DNA from 3 places in the Arthrobacter methylotrophus genome. Region 2 is predicted to be linked to each of the others. Evidence: riboswitches for the same ligand, from Rfam matches in the RefSeq annotation. Region 2 holds a riboswitch; each other region holds the start of a gene.
What was found. Region 2 has a riboswitch for thiamine pyrophosphate ahead of thiD (bifunctional hydroxymethylpyrimidine kinase/phosphomethylpyrimidine kinase). Riboswitches for the same ligand answer to the same signal wherever they lie in the genome.
Positions count from the first base shown of each region.

Region 1 (5,527 bases), 3.5 Mb from region 2:
TGGGTGCTGCGCTGGCGATCGACATGGCCGTCAACAGGCACCTCAACAACCTCGTCTTGCTAGTCGCACTCACGCTGATTGGCTTCGTCGGTTCGGTGACGGTGGCACGCTTTGTGGCCGACCGGAGAGGACAGGTCAATGACTCCTAACGCCACCGGAGTGGACGCCGTGATCGATGCCGTCACCGCCGTGCTGCTGATTCTCGGTGCGCTGATGTCATTGGGGGCGGCAATCGGCCTGTTGCGCTTCCCTGACTTGATGAGCCGGATGCATGCAGCCACCAAACCGCAAGTGTTGGGGCTTTTCCTCGTCCTAGCGGCCATCGGGCTGCAAATGCGCGAATGGTGGGTGTGGCCGGTCCTGGCGGTCGCCTGGATCTTCCAACTGCTGACCGTGCCTGTGTCCGCGCACATGGTGGGCCGCGCAGGCTACCGGACCAAGCACCTCCACCCCGAGCTGCTCAGCACCGACGAACTCGAGGCCGTGGTGCTGCGGGCGGCCGGCAAGCGGGATGCCGAGAAAGCTGAAGCGGGGGAGTCGGTACCGCCCCACGCCGGGAACACGGGCGGTGCTGCCGGTGCTGGCGGTCCCAATCGGAACGGCCAGCCGTCAGCCTAGACGATGTCCTGCGTCTTCGAGAAGCGCGAGATGGCACGCTGGGTGCCTCGGCTGGCGACAACTTGGATGATGGCATTGACAGTCGCCGAAATCAGGGCGAACGTCAGCGCTGAGCGGAGGCTCGTCTCCATGTCGTCGTGGCCTTTCGGAGGCTTGTTGCCCGTGGTCTTTTCCCACACGGCATTGACCAGTTTGGTGCCGACAAAGCCCGCGCCGATGCTCACGCCGGTGCCGAGTAGCTTGATGAGGAGATTCATTCCGGGACTCCTTGAGGGGGGGAACAGGTCTGCCCCCAGCCTAACCCCACATCAGGCCCGCTACGGCCGCTACGCCCGCTAAGGCGCAAGGGACGGGGGCTGGCGCCTGTTCCGGAAGAACTCCTGCAATGCCCCTGGCTGCGGACGCACGGGTATGATCTCGCGTTCCCCGGCCAAGACGGCTTCCATGGTGCCGAGGGCGAGCAGTTCATCCAGCAGCACCAGAGTGGGCGGCATGAGCCTGAGTGTCCCCGCGGATTCAGCCTCAAGGATTCCGCGGACCGGCATCCACAGGGACGATGACGCCTCCGTGGTTTGATGCTTTGGCTCGGCTCCGGAAACCGGGCACGCAAGGTAGAAGTATGTGTCGAAGCGTTTGGGCTGGTCTTCCGGGGTGACCCAGTTGGCCCAGGGGCGGAGGGTGGCTGCATCGAGCTTCAGGCCGGCCTCTTCGAACACCTCGCGTTGCGCGGCCGCCAGCACTCTGCCGGCGTTGTGGCGTGCCGTCAAGGGCTCGACGGCGATGCTGCTCAGGTGCCACGCAGCGGCATGCCGTTCGACCACGTCGTCCGCGAAGTCCCAGCCAGTGCTGTCCACGGTGTCGACCCGTCCGCCGGGGAAGACCACCATGCCTGCAGCGAAGTCCATGGTGGACACCCGGTGCTGAACGAATACCTCCAGGCCGTTTGCGGCGCCCGCAGGCCGCGCCGCCCCTTCGGAACTCCCTCGCCCAGCAGCATCGCGGACCAGGATCACGCTGGCGGCAAGCCTCGGTTCGGCCACTGTGGTGCTTTCCGCTGTACCAATGCCTGTCAAGACCGCTCCTTTGCCCCGCTTGCTGCGATGATTCTGCTGGATCATTCTCCCAGTTTCGCCGCCCGACCGCGCCGCCTCGGGCCTGCCAGCTCCAAGACAAGGAATGATCCAGCAGAATGCGTCACTTTCCCGTTCGGAACCCCGCCAAGGTGTAAACTGAACCACGCCCAAAAGGGTGGATTGATAACGACAGGGGAGCGCCGCCGTCGGGCTCGCAGCAATGCGGCACGGAGGACGGGCGCTGAGAGTGCGGACAGCCGCAGACCCTCGAACCTGATCCGGCTAGTACCGGCGCAAGGGAGTCGAGTTCTCATAGTGTCCGGAACCAGCGCGGCGGAAGCCGAACGTAAGCCGGGAACACTTTCCCCTCCTGTTCCTCAGGAGGACAAAATGACTGGTATTTCTTCAAGGCCGGGTCTCACCAAGCCCGCTTTCAACTGGCGCGTCGTGGACATCGTCGTGGCGGCCCTGATTTCCATCGCCGGTGGCGTGATTTTCTGGGCATGGGACCAGATGGCTCTGGTTGTCACGCCCGTGACGGCCGGCTACCCTCCGCTGGGGGGTCTGATCGCTGGTGGTTGGATGATTCCGGCAGTCCTGGGCATGCTCATTGTCCGCAAGCCCGGTGCCGCAATCTTCTGCGAAATAGTGGCCGCCACCAGCGAGCTCATCATGGGTAACCAGTACGGCACCACGGTCTTGATTTCGGGCCTGCTCCAGGGGCTCGGCGCGGAACTCATCTTCCTGGCGTTCATGTACAAGAAGTTCAACCTGCCGGTGTCCCTGCTGGCCGGTGCCGGTGCGGGCCTGTTCTGCGGGCTGAACGACTCCTTCCTGCCGTGGGGCTGGAACATCGCCTACGAAATCGGCGACAAGCTCGTGTACATCGTGTTCTGCACGCTTTCCGGCGCGGTCATTGCCGGAGCCTTGTCCTGGATCGCCACCCGCGGCCTGGCCAAGACCGGCGTCCTGAGCGCGTTCGCGTCCCGTAAGGCCGCCTCGGAGCCTGTCTTTTCCTGATGCCCAGTCCTGATTCCGGTACCCCCGCTGCGGTGCATCCCGCCGCAATTTCCGCGCGAGGCTGGGGCTGGCGGCACGCCGGCCGCACCACACCGGCCATCCACGGCCTGGATCTGGACATCCGTCCAGGCGAGCGCGTGCTCCTGCTTGGCCCCTCGGGCGCAGGCAAGTCGACGCTCTTGCATGCCCTCGCGGGCGTGCTGGGCGAGGAAGGGGACGACGCCGACGAAACCGGCTCGTTGCTGGTGGACGGCCAGTCACCCCGGGCCCAGCGGGGCCGTGCCGGACTCATGCAACAGGACCCTGAAACCCAAGTGGTGCTTTCCCGGCTGGGCGACGACGTCGCGTTTGGGGCCGAGAACCTTTGCGTGCCGCGGGAGGAGATCTGGAAGCGCGTCCATGAAGCGCTCGACGACGTCGGGCTGCGGAATAGTGCAGGCGGCAGTGCCAGTGGCGGCCTAGCGCTGGACCACCCGACGTCGGCCCTTTCCGGCGGGCAGAAACAGCGCCTTGCGCTGGCTGGCATCCTGGCGATGCGGCCGGGCTTGATCCTCCTGGACGAGCCGACCGCCAACCTGGACCCCGCCGGCGTGCTGGAGGTCCGCGACGCCGTGGGCCGCTGCCTGGACAAGACCGGCGCCACCCTGGTGGTGGTGGAGCATCGGGTCGCGGTGTGGAAAGACCTCGTGGACCGGATCGTGGTGCTGCAGCCGGGCAGCTCCTCCGAAGGTAGTTCAACGCCCGCGGTGCTCCTGGACGGCGACCCGGATACCGTGCTGGTGCGAGCAAGGGACATGCTCACTGCTGCGGGCGTCTGGGTGCCCGGTTACGTGCCGGCCACCCGGCCTCGTTCCAACGCGAGGGGCGGTGGGCTGCTGCTCGCCACCCAGGAGCTCGCTGTCTCCCGTGAAAGGGCGCACCGCCGAGGGCTGAAGACCATCCCACCACGTCCCGTGCAGACCGGGCTCGACGCCGAAGTGTTCGCGGGGCAGTCGCTGACCATCACGGGCCCCAACGGCGCGGGAAAGTCGACCTTCGCTTTGACCCTTGCTGGTCTGTTGGCGCCCGTGTCCGGTGCGGTGACTGCCGCCGTCGAGCTCAGCGCCGGCGCCGGCAACGACCCTTTCAGGTGGAAGGCCCAGCAATTGATCTCCCGCATCGGGACCGTGTTCCAGGAACCCGAGCACCAGTTCGTCACCGGCAGGGTACTGGACGAGCTCATGTTCGGACCCAAGCACCTTGGTCACGGGGAGGATCGCGTGGACGAGCTGCTCGAACGGCTGCGGCTGAGCCACCTCGTGGACGCCAATCCATACACGCTCTCCGGCGGCGAGAAGAGGCGGCTGTCCGTAGCCACCGTGCTCGCTGCGCACCCGCGCGTCCTGGTGCTCGACGAACCAACCTTCGGACAGGACGCCAACACCTGGGCCGAGCTCGCCTCTTTCCTGTCTGAACTGCTCGACGCCGGCACCTCGGTAGTTTCCGTGACCCACGACCAGGAATTCAGCTCCGTGCTCGGCGGGACCGAAATGAGGCTCGCACCTGCGCTCCAAGGCGGGGCCCGGCAGGAAGCGGGTGCGGCATGAGGGAAACCCTGAGCCTGCGCGGGAACAACGCGCTCCTGACGCGCGCGAATCCTCTGGCCAAGTTCGTGTCGGTCTTCCTGATCACCCTGGTGCTGGCGTTGTCCATCGACTTGGTATCAGCCTCCACTGCGCTCCTTGGCGAGCTGGCGCTGTTTCCACTTGCCGGTCTCACCGTTCGTTTGCTGTGGCAGCGCGGCTGGCCCCTGATCATCGCGGCAGCGCTTGGCGGGTGGAGTACTGCGATCCTGTCGGCTGACAGCGGCAGGATACTGCTCGACGTCGGGATCTGGTCCATCAGCGAAGGCTCGCTTCAGCTGGGACTCGGCTTCATGCTCCGCGGCCTGGCGATCGCTTTGCCGGCAATCCTCCTCATGAGCTGCACCGATCCCACGGACCTTGCCGACGCCTTGGCGCAGAAGGCGAAACTGCCTCACCGCTTCGTCCTGGGCACCTTGGCCGCGCTGCGGCTCGTGGGGCTCATGGCGGAGGAGTGGCAGACGATCGGCATGGCGCGGCGCGCGCGGGGTGTCGGCTCGCAGGGAAGCCCACTGCAACGGACCAGGGCGATGCTCGGCCAAAGCTTCGGACTGTTGGTCCAGGCGATACGCCGGGCGTCGCGCTTGGCCGTGACCATGGAGGCACGTGGCTTCGGCGGCGGACGGCGGACCTGGGCACGCGAATCCACCTACAGTCGCCTGGACGGCTGGGTCTTGGCTGGTGGGGTGGTCATCGCAGCCGCAGCAGTGCTCGCGGCCCAATTGGCGGGGACGTGGCACTTCGTCTGGCTAAAGCAACCCAACTAGCTCGCATTTGTTGTCGTTATGAGGCCCCATAACGACAACAACTGCGAGTTAGTTGGGGTCCCGTGCCTCTGGAACCTGGGCCGGGGAATCCTCTTGACCCAGAGTTACATATCGCACGAAACGACTAGCGTCGGGCGATACCGGCGTGTTTCATCACAAAACATCTCATAAATAGACCATTTGTGATATTTATTGCTTATGACTCAACCGACTGCCGAACATGTAGGTCTCCTTCTTCGCGACGCCCGCGGCGAAAAGGGCTGGACGCAGGGACAGCTCGCTTCGGAGCTGGGAACCAGCCAAAGTGCCATTGCCCGCATGGAACAAGGCAAGCAAAACCTCAGCCTCCGCATGATCGAACGCCTCGAGTCCATCTTCGGCCGCACCATTGTCAAAGTCGGCAAACCGCAGATGACCCACCTGCGAG
Region 1 is NZ_BAABED010000001.1:4,849,666-4,855,192, forward strand. Features, by position in the region: gene ABD884_RS24930 (MrpF/PhaF family protein) at 1-149, shown strand, start outside; gene mnhG (monovalent cation/H(+) antiporter subunit G) at 139-618, shown strand; gene ABD884_RS24940 (DUF4235 domain-containing protein) at 615-875, opposite strand; gene ABD884_RS24945 (NUDIX hydrolase) at 954-1,736, opposite strand; TPP riboswitch at 1,873-2,009, shown strand; gene ABD884_RS24950 (ECF transporter S component) at 2,082-2,711, shown strand; gene ABD884_RS24955 (ABC transporter ATP-binding protein) at 2,711-4,297, shown strand; gene ABD884_RS24960 (energy-coupling factor transporter transmembrane component T family protein) at 4,294-5,100, shown strand; gene ABD884_RS24965 (UDP-N-acetylglucosamine 1-carboxyvinyltransferase) at 5,299-5,527, shown strand, end outside.
Region 1: it holds a riboswitch for thiamine pyrophosphate, as region 2 does, so the genes downstream of both, ABD884_RS24950 (ECF transporter S component) here and thiD (bifunctional hydroxymethylpyrimidine kinase/phosphomethylpyrimidine kinase) in region 2, are expected to answer to the same signal.

Region 2 (5,527 bases):
CTTGTTCCCAAGACCGCCAGTCACAAGCAGGGCATGCCCAGGATCCAATGATTCCGGTGGGCTCGCAGAGGCAATGGACGGCACCTGGTTGTGGCAATAGAACAACGGGTTTGGAGCGAGGCCGGCTTTCCGTGGATGCCGCCCCCCATGCTGGTGCGAACCGGAAAGACCACTACTGACTTCTGTCAACGCCTGCGGGTTTTGACAATATTGCCCCTCTGGGCGCCGGATGTGGCGGTTGCGCAAGGGCAGGAGTGTTGCCACATATGGATATTGAGCAAGTTGTAGCCGCCGCCGAAGATGCGGCGTCCACCGAGACCACAGAAGCACCCAAGAAGGTCACCCGCACCCGCCGCAAGGCGGCGCCGAAGACGGCTGCCGCAGAGGAAGCTCCCGACGCCGGAGCTATCGCAGCGGCAGAGGAGCCGCTCGCCGAAGCCGCGGACACCGCAGAACCCAAGGCCCCTGTCCGGCGCAGCCGGACTCGAAAGAAGGTCGAATCTCCGGAGCCGTTGCCAGGTTTCGCGGAGGGAGGTTCTGCGGAAGCCGCCGAGGCTGCTGCGGTTGTCGAACCTGAAGTAGCAGCAGAGGCCGAAGCTGCTCCCGAAAAGCCGGTCCGCCGTCGTCGGACGCCGAGGGCAAAAGCCGCCGAGGAAACGCCCGTCGAAGAAGCGGCGGCCCCCGCTGAAGCTGCCGAAATACGGGCCAGTGAAACCCTGGCCAGTGAAATACCAGCAGAAGAGCCGGCCGCTGAGGCGGAAGCTACAAGCCCGATGGCTTCGCTGTTCCTTGAACCGGGCTCGATCACGTCAATGATCTTCCAAGCACCTGACCTGAGCACCGTGGTCAGGCCTGCCGTTGCCGAAGAGGAACCCGAAGCCGATAGTGGCGAGGACGTTGCGGAAGACAACGAACTGGACGACGCCGGCAGCCGCCGTCGTCGTCGCAGCCGTGGCCGTCGTGGCCGCCGGGGCAACGAGCGCGAGGAAGCCGCGGGCGAAGAAACGTCCGCCGAATCCGAAGACGAGACAGATTCCGGAACCGAGGAAGCCCTCGAAGAAGGAGTGACGTCCCGCCGGCGCCGGCGCCGGCGCCGCGGCGACCAGGACCTGGAGCTGACAGGCGGTGGAGACGACGATCCCCCCAACACGGTGACCCGGGTCCGCGCCCCGCGCGCACATGTGGAGTCCACCAGCAGCTCCGACCGCGTCACCAGCGTCAAAGGCTCCACTCGCCTTGAGGCCAAAAAGCAGCGCCGTCGCGAGTCCCGCGAAACCGGCCGCCGCCGCCAAGTCATCACCGAAGCCGAATTCCTGGCGCGGCGCGAGTCCGTCGACCGCCAGATGATCGTTCGCCAGCGCGACGACAGGATCCAGATCGGTGTCCTGGAAGATGGCGTGCTCGCGGAGCACTTCGTGTCCAAGACACAGCAGGATTCCCTGATCGGCAACGTCTACCTGGGCAAGGTCCAGAATGTGCTGCCATCCATGGAAGCCGCATTCGTCGACATCGGACGCGGACGCAACGCCGTGCTGTACGCCGGTGAAGTCAACTGGGATGCGGTCACCTTGGAAGGCAAGCCGCGCCGCATCGAGAACGCCCTGAAATCCGGTGATTCAGTGCTGGTGCAGGTCACGAAGGATCCCGTGGGCCACAAGGGCGCGCGCTTGACCAGCCAGATCTCGCTTCCCGGCCGTTACCTCGTATACGTCCCCGGCGGTTCCATGACCGGCATTTCCCGCAAGCTGCCCGACGTCGAGCGCAACCGCCTGAAGAAGATCCTCAAGGATCGCCTCCCGGAGAACGCGGGCGTTATTGTCCGTACCGCCGCCGAGGGTGCATCCGAGGAAGAGCTGACCCACGATATCAACCGCCTGCGTGCCCAGTGGGAAGGCATCGAAAGCCAGTCCACTTCCACCAAGATCCTCGCTCCCGAACTGCTGTACGGCGAACCGGACCTGACCATCAAAGTGGTCCGCGACGTTTTCAACGAGGACTTCTCCAAACTCATCGTCTCCGGCGACGAAGCATGGGACACCATCGAGGCTTACGTCACCTACGTGGCGCCGGACTTGGTGGGCCGCCTCGAAAAATGGACCTCCGATCAGGACATTTTCTCCGCTTGGCGCGTGGACGAACAGATCCACAAGGCCTTGGACCGCAAGGTCTTCCTGCCCTCCGGTGGTTCGCTCGTGATCGACCGCACCGAGGCCATGACGGTTGTCGACGTCAACACCGGGAAGTTCACCGGCAGCGGTGGCAACCTTGAGGAAACCGTCACCAAGAACAACCTTGAGGCCGCTGAAGAAGTGGTCCGCCAGTTGCGCTTGCGCGACATCGGCGGAATCATCGTCATCGACTTTATCGACATGGTCCTGGAATCCAACCGCGATCTCGTGTTGCGTCGCTTGGTCGAGTGCCTTGGCCGGGATCGCACGAAGCACCAGGTTGCCGAAGTGACCTCGCTGGGCCTGGTCCAGATGACCCGCAAGCGCATGGGCACCGGTCTGCTTGAGGTCTTTGGAGAACAGTGTGAAACCTGCGCGGGCCGGGGGATTGTCACCCACGACGAGCCCGTGGAACACCGCCGGGCCAACGTAGTGGCCGCGGAGCACCACCACCCGCGCACCGAATCGCAGCCGGCCACCCGCCCGGAGCAGCGCAAGCGCCGCCGCGGAAGGGGCGCAGGGCCTGCGGAGCTCCCGATGACGCCTCCTGCAGTGGTCCATACTGCCGAATCGACGGATCCGAGCCGACAGGCGGCTACCCGCGCCGCCCTGGCCACCATCGCAGCTGCGGCCCACGCTGCCCACCTGCACGACGACGAGCTGCACCACGCCGGGGAATCGCCGGCGGAGGGTCGCGAGGCTGAAGTCCGGGGCCCTGCGGCCGGGGCGGCTCCCGCACAGGCACCTGCTGCATCCAGTCGCGAGGAACGTTCGAAGCCGGTGTTGCGCTTTGGTGGCGAGGAAGTGGCGTTGCCCTTCGTTCACCATGAAGAAGAACCAGTGAGTCCCGCGCCTGCCATGAGCTTGGATCTCTTGGCACAGGCGTTTGCGGGCCTCGGCGAGGCTCCCGACACCGAAGCTCCCCATAGCGAAGCCCGCCAAACCGCTGCCCGCCAAACCGGTGCTCGCCAGGCTGGTGCGACGGCCCAGGAGGCGCCTCCGGCGACCTCAGTGGCCGGTGTCACTGCAGATTCCTCGGATGCAGGATCGCGTGGACGCCGAAGCCGCCGCAACCGTAGTGCCAGCCGGGCCCAGGGTGCAGCCAACGCCACCAACGTGGAGCACCACGAGGTGGCTGCAGCCGCCTCCGGCGGGGCCGCGCACGAGGCCAAGGCGCCCGAAGCGGCTCCGGCCAAAGCGACGGCGGCAGCAGAGCCGATCATCCTCGGCGTCGGCGTACCGAAGTCCGAGCTCTAAGAGCACGCCCTCTCCGAGGCCCCGGCCGTTACCGTTCCTGCGGTAGCCGCCGGGGCTTCGGCGTTCCCGGGCTCTTGACCGGACTTTTCACCGGACTTTTCAGCCTGTATCGCATGATCCGGGTTAAGCTGGGTGACTGACACGGGGTGCCGCGCACCAAGCCGGCTGAGACCAGACCCGTAGAACCTGTCCGGTTAGCACCGGCGAAGGGATGTCTCCTATGACTTCTTCAGCGCATTCAGCTGTTTACCCGCTAAAGGCCATTCAGCGTCCCGTTCCCAGGGTCCTCAGCATTGCGGGCTCGGATCCTTCGGGGGGCGCCGGCATCCAAGCCGACTTGAAGAGCATTGCGGCCAACGGCGGCTACGGCATGGCTGCCATCACGGCGCTCACGGTACAGAACACTCAGGGAGTCACCGCGGTCCATGTGCCTCCCGTGGAGTTCCTGCGCCAGCAGCTGGATGCCATTAGCGATGACATCACGGTCGACGCCGTCAAAATCGGCATGCTCGGCGACGCGACCGTCATCGCCGAGGTCCGCCGCTGGCTCGGCGAGGTGCGGCCCGCCGTCGTCGTCCTGGACCCGGTGATGATCGCCACCAGTGGGGACCGCCTTCTGGCGGAGTCCGCTGAAGCCGCGCTTCGGCAACTTCTCCCGCTTGCGGATCTGGTGACCCCCAACCTTCCCGAGCTGGCAATGCTGCTCGGAGAACCGGAGGCAAGCGACTGGACTACCGCGTTGGAGCAGGGCAAGCGCTTGGCTGCTGCCTGCGGAAACACCGTTCTGGTGAAGGGCGGCCATCTGCAGGGTGCCAGCTGCCCCGACGCCCTGGTCAACACCGGGGGACTCCTCAGCCAGGACGTGGTGGAAATCCCCGGTCTTCGGGTGGAGACCCGAAATAGCCATGGCACGGGGTGTTCCCTGTCGTCGGCGATGGCCACTGCCAAGGCGCGGCTTGGCGATTGGGAATCCGCCCTGCGTGTCGTCAAGCCTTGGCTTCAGGAGGCGTTGGCCCAGTCGGCGGTGTTGGACGTGGGGAAGGGCAACGGACCCGTCCACCACTTCCACGCGTACCAGCACTCTCTTCGGCCGGGAGATTTTGCGGTCCGGATGTGGGAGGCCGCCCAAACGGAACTTGCCGCCATCTATGGCCTGGACTTCATTCAGGGCCTACAGTCGGGCGGGCTCGACGAAGGGCAGTTCACCTACTACTTGGCCCAGGATGCCCTCTATCTCAATGGCTATTCCCGGGTTCTGGCGAGGGCAAGCGCCCTCGCCCCGAGTGAAGCCGAACAGCTGTTCTGGGCCCGCGGCTCGCAAATGTGCCTTGAAGTCGAATCGGAGCTGCACCGGAACTGGCTCAACGGACGTCAGGCAAGCGGAGAACGGGGTCCGGTCACCAAAGCCTACGTGGACCACCTGATGGCGGCGTCGGCGTCGGGCAGCTATCCGGTGCTTCTGGCGGCGATCCTGCCTTGCTACTGGTTGTATGCCGAGGTGGGGCAGCAGCTCCATCACGGCTATCTTGAGTCGGGAGCCTCGGCCGAGCATCCTTACGCGGAGTGGCTGCGAACCTACGCAGACGAGGAATTCGCCGAGGCAACCCGCAAGGCGATCGACATCACAGATGCGGCCGCGCAGGCCGCTTCCCCGGCGGAGCGCACGGCGATGATGGAGGCGTTTTCCGGGTCCTGCCGCTACGAAACCGCGTTTTTCGATGCTCCTCGGCTCCACGGCTGAGCCTGGTTCGTTGCGCCCCAAGACTCGGTGAGGGGCTATTTCGCCGGGCGCTGCAGCGTGTTGGACTGAGGATCCAAGCTTTTCCCGGCCGGCAGGGTATGGTGGACGGGCACGGTAGCGGACGGCGGCATAGCCTGTCTGTGGCAGCCATCACATGGCGGCCTCCGGGCCTGGCCTCATTTGCAGCCGAAGGCGAAACTAGCGTAATCTAGATCTTCGGTGCTTACGCCAACACTTGGGTTATGCCCCTAGAGACTTTTCTGTGAAACTAGCCTTTCATTCGGAACTGTTCGAGGGATGACTCATGGATTCCGTACCGGAGTCCACGGCGTTGAGGCACAGCGTGAACCAGGTCCGTTTT
Region 2 is NZ_BAABED010000001.1:1,344,912-1,350,438, forward strand. Features, by position in the region: gene ABD884_RS06600 (hypothetical protein) at 1-264, opposite strand, end outside; gene ABD884_RS06605 (Rne/Rng family ribonuclease) at 267-3,425, shown strand; TPP riboswitch at 3,558-3,654, shown strand; gene thiD (bifunctional hydroxymethylpyrimidine kinase/phosphomethylpyrimidine kinase) at 3,646-5,166, shown strand.

Region 3 (5,527 bases), 450 kb from region 2:
GCGGATTCAGGATTCCGAGGCCGGTGCCGATCGGCGCGCCCAAGGGCATTACGGCCGTGGCTCCGAGGTTTTCCAGGCGAAGCGCCAGCACGGGGTCGTCGTTGGTGTAGGCGAAAACCTTGAAACCGCGGTCGACGAGTTTCTCCGTTGCATCCACCAACTCCACGGCATCCGGCAGCAGCGTGTGTTCGTCGGCGATGACTTCGAGCTTCACCCAATCCGTTTCCAAGGCCTCCCGGGCAAGCTCCGCTGTCATGACAGCGTCCTTGGCGGTGAAACAACCAGCGGTGTTGGGCAGGACGCGGACGCCGTGGTCTACCAGCAGCTGGAAGAGGGAACCTGTTTCCGTCGGTGAGTACCTCCGCATGGCAACCGTGGTGAGCTCGGTGCCGGAAGCCAGCAGGGCCGCCCCCAGTCCGTCGAGGCTCGGGGCTCCCCCCGTCCCCATGATGAGGCGCGAGCCGAACTCAATGCCATCGATCACCAAGGCATCGGTTTGGGTGCTTGCTGTTTGCGTGCTTGCTGTAGTCATTGTTCAGCCTCCCTGTACTGCAGTAACTATTTCGAGTTCGTCGCCCTCTGCGAGCGCGGTGGCAGCCCATTGGCTGCGCGGCACCACTTCGGAATTGCGTGCCACGGCGACGCCGATCTTGCGTCCGTCAGCCGCCTGGCCATTGGCATCCACCACCCTTCCGGTGATGTGGCGAACGAGAGTGGTCACGGAGGCGTCGTCGCTCAGCGTGTGGGCTGCGCCATTCAAGGTGATGTTCATGCGTGGTCCTTCGGATGGAGGTGTGGGGTGACGGCTTGCGGGCCGCTTCTTGCGGCGCCGGCTGCTGGGAGTGGGCGGGAGAAGCGGTCCGGCCGGAACTTATTCCAGCGCGGATCGGCGGAACCGTCCATGAGCCCGATGCAGATTTTTGCCGCTGCCGGAGTGAGGAGCACACCGTGGCGGAAAAAACCGCTGGCTACGATGAGGCCGGGCACGGCTCCTTCATTTTCGGTACCTTTTACACGGCCCAGCAGCGGCGCGTTGTCCGGCGTGCCCGGACGGGCACGCGCAGTTGCTTCCAGGAGTTCCAGTTCAGCTACGGCCGGCACCAGCACCTGGGCGTCGCGGAGCAACTGGTACACCCCGCCCGCCGACACCGGATCGGCCGACGCTCCCGACGCCGACAGACCGTCCTCGCGTTGCGTCGCGCCGATCACAATCGTCCCGTCATCACGCGGGACGATGTACACGGGCACTCCGCGCACCATTCCGCGGACCGTGGCGGTGACGAGGGGCCGGAGGTGTTCCGGGACCCGGAGCCTCAAGATGTCGCCATACACGGGCCGTAGCGGGAGGGACAAGCCAGGCGGCAAGCCGTTCAGCCGGGCAGCACCCAGTCCGTTGGCAACCACAGTCTCGTTGGCGATCACGCTGGTGCCTGAATCGAGCTCGGCCCCGGCAACTCGGCCGTTCTCCCACAGGAGGCTCGCCGCTTTGTCGCGGAGCGCAAAGCCATCCTCGGCTCCCGAAATCCAGCTGGAGTCGCCGGGCTGGTGGTCTGCCAACGCGACAAGAATCGCCGCGGCAAATTTTCGGGGATCCACTTGGTGGTCACCGGGAATGTCGAAGGCACAGGAAATCTGCGGACTCAGGAGGGGCTCACGCTCCCGGGCCTCACGCAACGGCACAGATTCCACCACGAGGCCGTTGGCCAACTGGACGTCGCGGAGGTCGGCGAGCGCCCGCCGGTCTGCTGCGTCCGCGCCGACGGCGAGGGTCGGCGTCGTACGGTATCCCGTTCGATTCCAGGCGGTTCCGTCGGGTGATCCGGACAACCCGCGTTCGAAGTTCGGCCACAACGCCGCCGATTCGAGCATGAGTTCCAGGAGGTCTTCCTCCTGGTAGTGCAGTTCGCTGACGGGCGCCAACATACCCGCCGCCGCGAAGGTAGCACCGCTGGCCGGTGCCGGGTCGATCAGAACCACGGAGCGGCCGGATCTGCGGGCTTCCCATGCGATGCCGAGGCCAATAACCCCGCCCCCGATCACCGCCACGTCCGCGTGCAGATGCTCGTGCAGGGGTTCGTGCTGAATGGTTACTTCGTCCATGGGGTCCTTCCCTACGCCGGTACTAGCCGGATCAGGTCAAGCGGTCGGCGCTGAAGCCCTCTCAGCCGCGCGGCGATTGTGACTGCCGCCGCGGCTCCCGCGGTACTAACCCAGTTTAGAGGAACTACTCTGTTTCCATGACCCAGCACGCTCTCCACACCACTGCCCGCCTCTACCTCTGCACCGACGCCCGCAAGCAGCAAGGCGACTTTGAGCAATTTGTCGATGCCGCATTCGAAGGCGGCGTGGATATCATCCAGCTGCGCGACAAGACCATTGAAGCGGCTGAGGAACTGGAGCTCCTGGAGGTCCTGCACTCGGTCGCACACCGCCACGGGCGGCTCTGGGCAGTGAACGACCGCGCGGATGTGGCATCGCTCTCCGGCGCTCCCGTGTTCCATATCGGCCAGAAGGACATTCCGCTGCGCTCGGCCCGGAAGCTGCTCCACGACCCCACCGTCATCGGCCTCTCCACCCACACGCCCGAGCAGATTGACGCCGCGATCGCCGCGTCGCCGGGGCGCAGCGGCCTGGACTACTTCTGCGTCGGTCCGGTCTGGGCAACGCCGACCAAGCCGGGACGCTCCGCCGTCGGGCTCGATCTGGTGCGGTACGCCGCGGACGCCGTGAAAAGGGCAGACGAAGAGACAGTGGGCGGTGTTGTGCTCCCTTGGTTTGCGATCGGGGGCATCGATCTCGGCAACGTGGAAGAGGTTGTGCGGGCGGGCGCCAGCCGCATCGTGGTCGTGCGGGCCATCACGGAGGCGGACGATCCGACGGCGGCTGCACAGGCGCTCCTGGCTGCCCTCGATGCAGCGACGGCCTAGCGAGACTCCGGGAGATTTTGGCGCTACCCTGACTTTCGTGTCACATCAGCGGATAGCCCCGAATGTCAGTGAAACGTCGAACACGCTGGCGGAAGCGCTCGCCGCGCTTCGGACGGAACTCGAGCTGCCCGCAGGCTATCCCGCTGACGCGATGCGCGACGCCGAAGCGGCGGTTTCCCGCCACGCCCTGCCGACGCAGGACCTCACGGACGTTCCGTTCATCACGATCGACCCGGCCTCATCCACGGACCTTGACCAAGCCCTCTTCATCGAAGGGTCCAGGGATGGATACCGGGTGCTCTACGCCATCTCCGATGTGCCCTCCTTTGTGCCCCCGGGAGGGGCGCTCGACGCCGAGACCCGCCACCGCGGACAAACGTTCTATGCCCCGGACGGCCGCATACCGCTGCACCCGGAGATCATCAGCGAGAACGCCGGAAGCCTGCTCGCCGGCCAGACCTGCGGCGCGTTCGTGTGGGACTTCGAGCTCGACGCCGAGGCGGAATTCCACAAGGTCTCCGTGCGCCGGGCAAGCGTGCGCAGCCGTGCCAAGCTCGACTACAAGGGCGTCCAGGCACAAATCGACGCCGGGACAGCTGATCCCGTCCTCCGGCTCCTCAAGGAAGTCGGCCTCAAGCGGGTGGAACTCGAACGCCGCCGCGGCGGGGCAAGCCTTAACATGCCGGAACAGGAAATCGTTCAACTGCCCGACGGCGGCGGCTACAGGATCGTCGCTGCCCCCTCGCTGCCGGTGGAGGACTGGAATGCCCAGATTTCCCTCATGACCGGGATGGCCGCCGCCGGGCTGATGCTCGACGGAAAAGTGGGAATCCTGCGCACCATGCCCGCTCCGGATGAGCGCTCCCTGCGCCACTTCAAACGGCAGACCGGTGCCCTCGGCAAACCTTGGAGCGACGGGATCAGCTACGGCGAGTATCTACGGACCCTCGATGCCAGGGACCCCCGGCAGCTGGCCATCCTCCATTCCGCGGGGATGCTTTTCCGCGGCGCGGGCTACACGCCTTTCGATGGCGAGGTACCGGACAGTGTCCTGCAGTCGGCGATCGGCGCACCGTATGCCCACGCGACCGCGCCGTTGCGCCGCCTGATCGATCGCTTCGTCTTGGTCATCTGCGAAGCACTGAGTAACGGAACCGAGATTCCCGGTTGGGCGAGGGACGCCCTGCCGAGCTTGCCAGCAATCATGGCGTCGTCTGATCAGCTTGCCGGCAAGCTCGAGCGCCTGGCCTTGGACACCGTGGAGGCAGCACTCGTGATGAACCACATCGGCCAGGAGTTCGACGCCCTGGTGATCTCCGGATCGAAGCCTGCCAAAAACAACGGAAATGGCAACGGCAATGGCAACGGATCCGCGCACGGCCCGTACGGCGTCGTACAAATTGCCGAGCCCGCGATAACAGCCCGCTGCGACGGCGAAATGGAGTCCGGCACGAAAGTCCGCGTGAAACTGCTTGACGCGGACATCGCGAGCCGCCAAATCACCTTCGAACTGCTTCGGTAGCGCCGTTCGTTCGCGAACCAAGACCGCGATCCGGGGTTTATTGCCCCCAGACGGTAGACTGTGTAAGTAGTAATGGATGCCCGGTCGTTGATTCAGATAATTTTTTGACGTCAACAAGCCCGCCCCTACGCGATCTTGAGATACACCAGCTGGTCCCCAGTGCCAGTATTTAGATAGCCCGCGATCGGCTTCCACTGGATTTGCTTGCGCCCATTCGTGCTCCGGAACGGCCCTGCCACCACCGTTGAGCACGCGGCGCAGCCCAAATGAATAAGGAAACTCCACTGTGAGTGAATTGCACACCCATGAAGTTCTGACAGACGGAACCGAAACGATCGAACCCGAGGAGACCATTTCCTCGGACGAAATACCCCACGAAATCGCAGAAAAGTCCTTCGCCGACTACAACGTCCGCGCCGACATCGTTGAATCGCTCGCCGACGCCGGAATCACCCACCCTTTCCCCATCCAGGCCATGACCCTCCCGGTCGCCTTGGGCGGACACGACATCATCGGCCAGGCCAAAACCGGCACTGGAAAGACGCTCGGCTTCGGCATCCCGGCCCTGCAGCGCGTCGTGGGCCCGGATGACGCCGGCTACGACAAGCTCGCTGTCCCGGGTGCTCCCCAGGCCCTTGTGATCGTACCTACCCGCGAACTTGCTGTTCAGGTGGCCAACGACCTCCAGACGGCGTCCCGGAAGCGCAACGCGCGCATCGCCACCATCTACGGCGGCCGCGCTTACGAGCCGCAGATCGAAGCCCTGCAGAAGGGCGTCGAGGTTGTGGTCGGCACACCCGGCCGTTTGATCGACCTCTACAAGCAGAAGCACCTGACCCTGAAAAACGTCCGCATGGTGATTCTCGATGAAGCGGACGAGATGCTTGACCTCGGATTCCTTCCAGACGTCGAGACCCTGATTGCCGGCACTCCCGCCGTCCGCCAGACTCTTCTCTTCTCAGCCACCATGCCCGGCCCCGTCATTGCCATGGCCCGTCGCTACATGACGCAGCCCACGCACATCCGTGCCGCAGACCCGAATGACGAAGGCCTGACGAAGCGGGACATCCGCCAGCTG
Region 3 is NZ_BAABED010000001.1:890,390-895,916, reverse strand. Features, by position in the region: gene ABD884_RS04495 (thiazole synthase) at 1-532, opposite strand, end outside; gene thiS (sulfur carrier protein ThiS) at 536-772, opposite strand; gene thiO (glycine oxidase ThiO) at 769-2,100, opposite strand; TPP riboswitch at 2,092-2,211, opposite strand; gene thiE (thiamine phosphate synthase) at 2,238-2,927, shown strand; gene ABD884_RS04475 (RNB domain-containing ribonuclease) at 2,965-4,449, shown strand; gene ABD884_RS04470 (DEAD/DEAH box helicase) at 4,736-5,527, shown strand, end outside.
Region 3: it holds a riboswitch for thiamine pyrophosphate, as region 2 does, so the genes downstream of both, thiO (glycine oxidase ThiO) here and thiD (bifunctional hydroxymethylpyrimidine kinase/phosphomethylpyrimidine kinase) in region 2, are expected to answer to the same signal.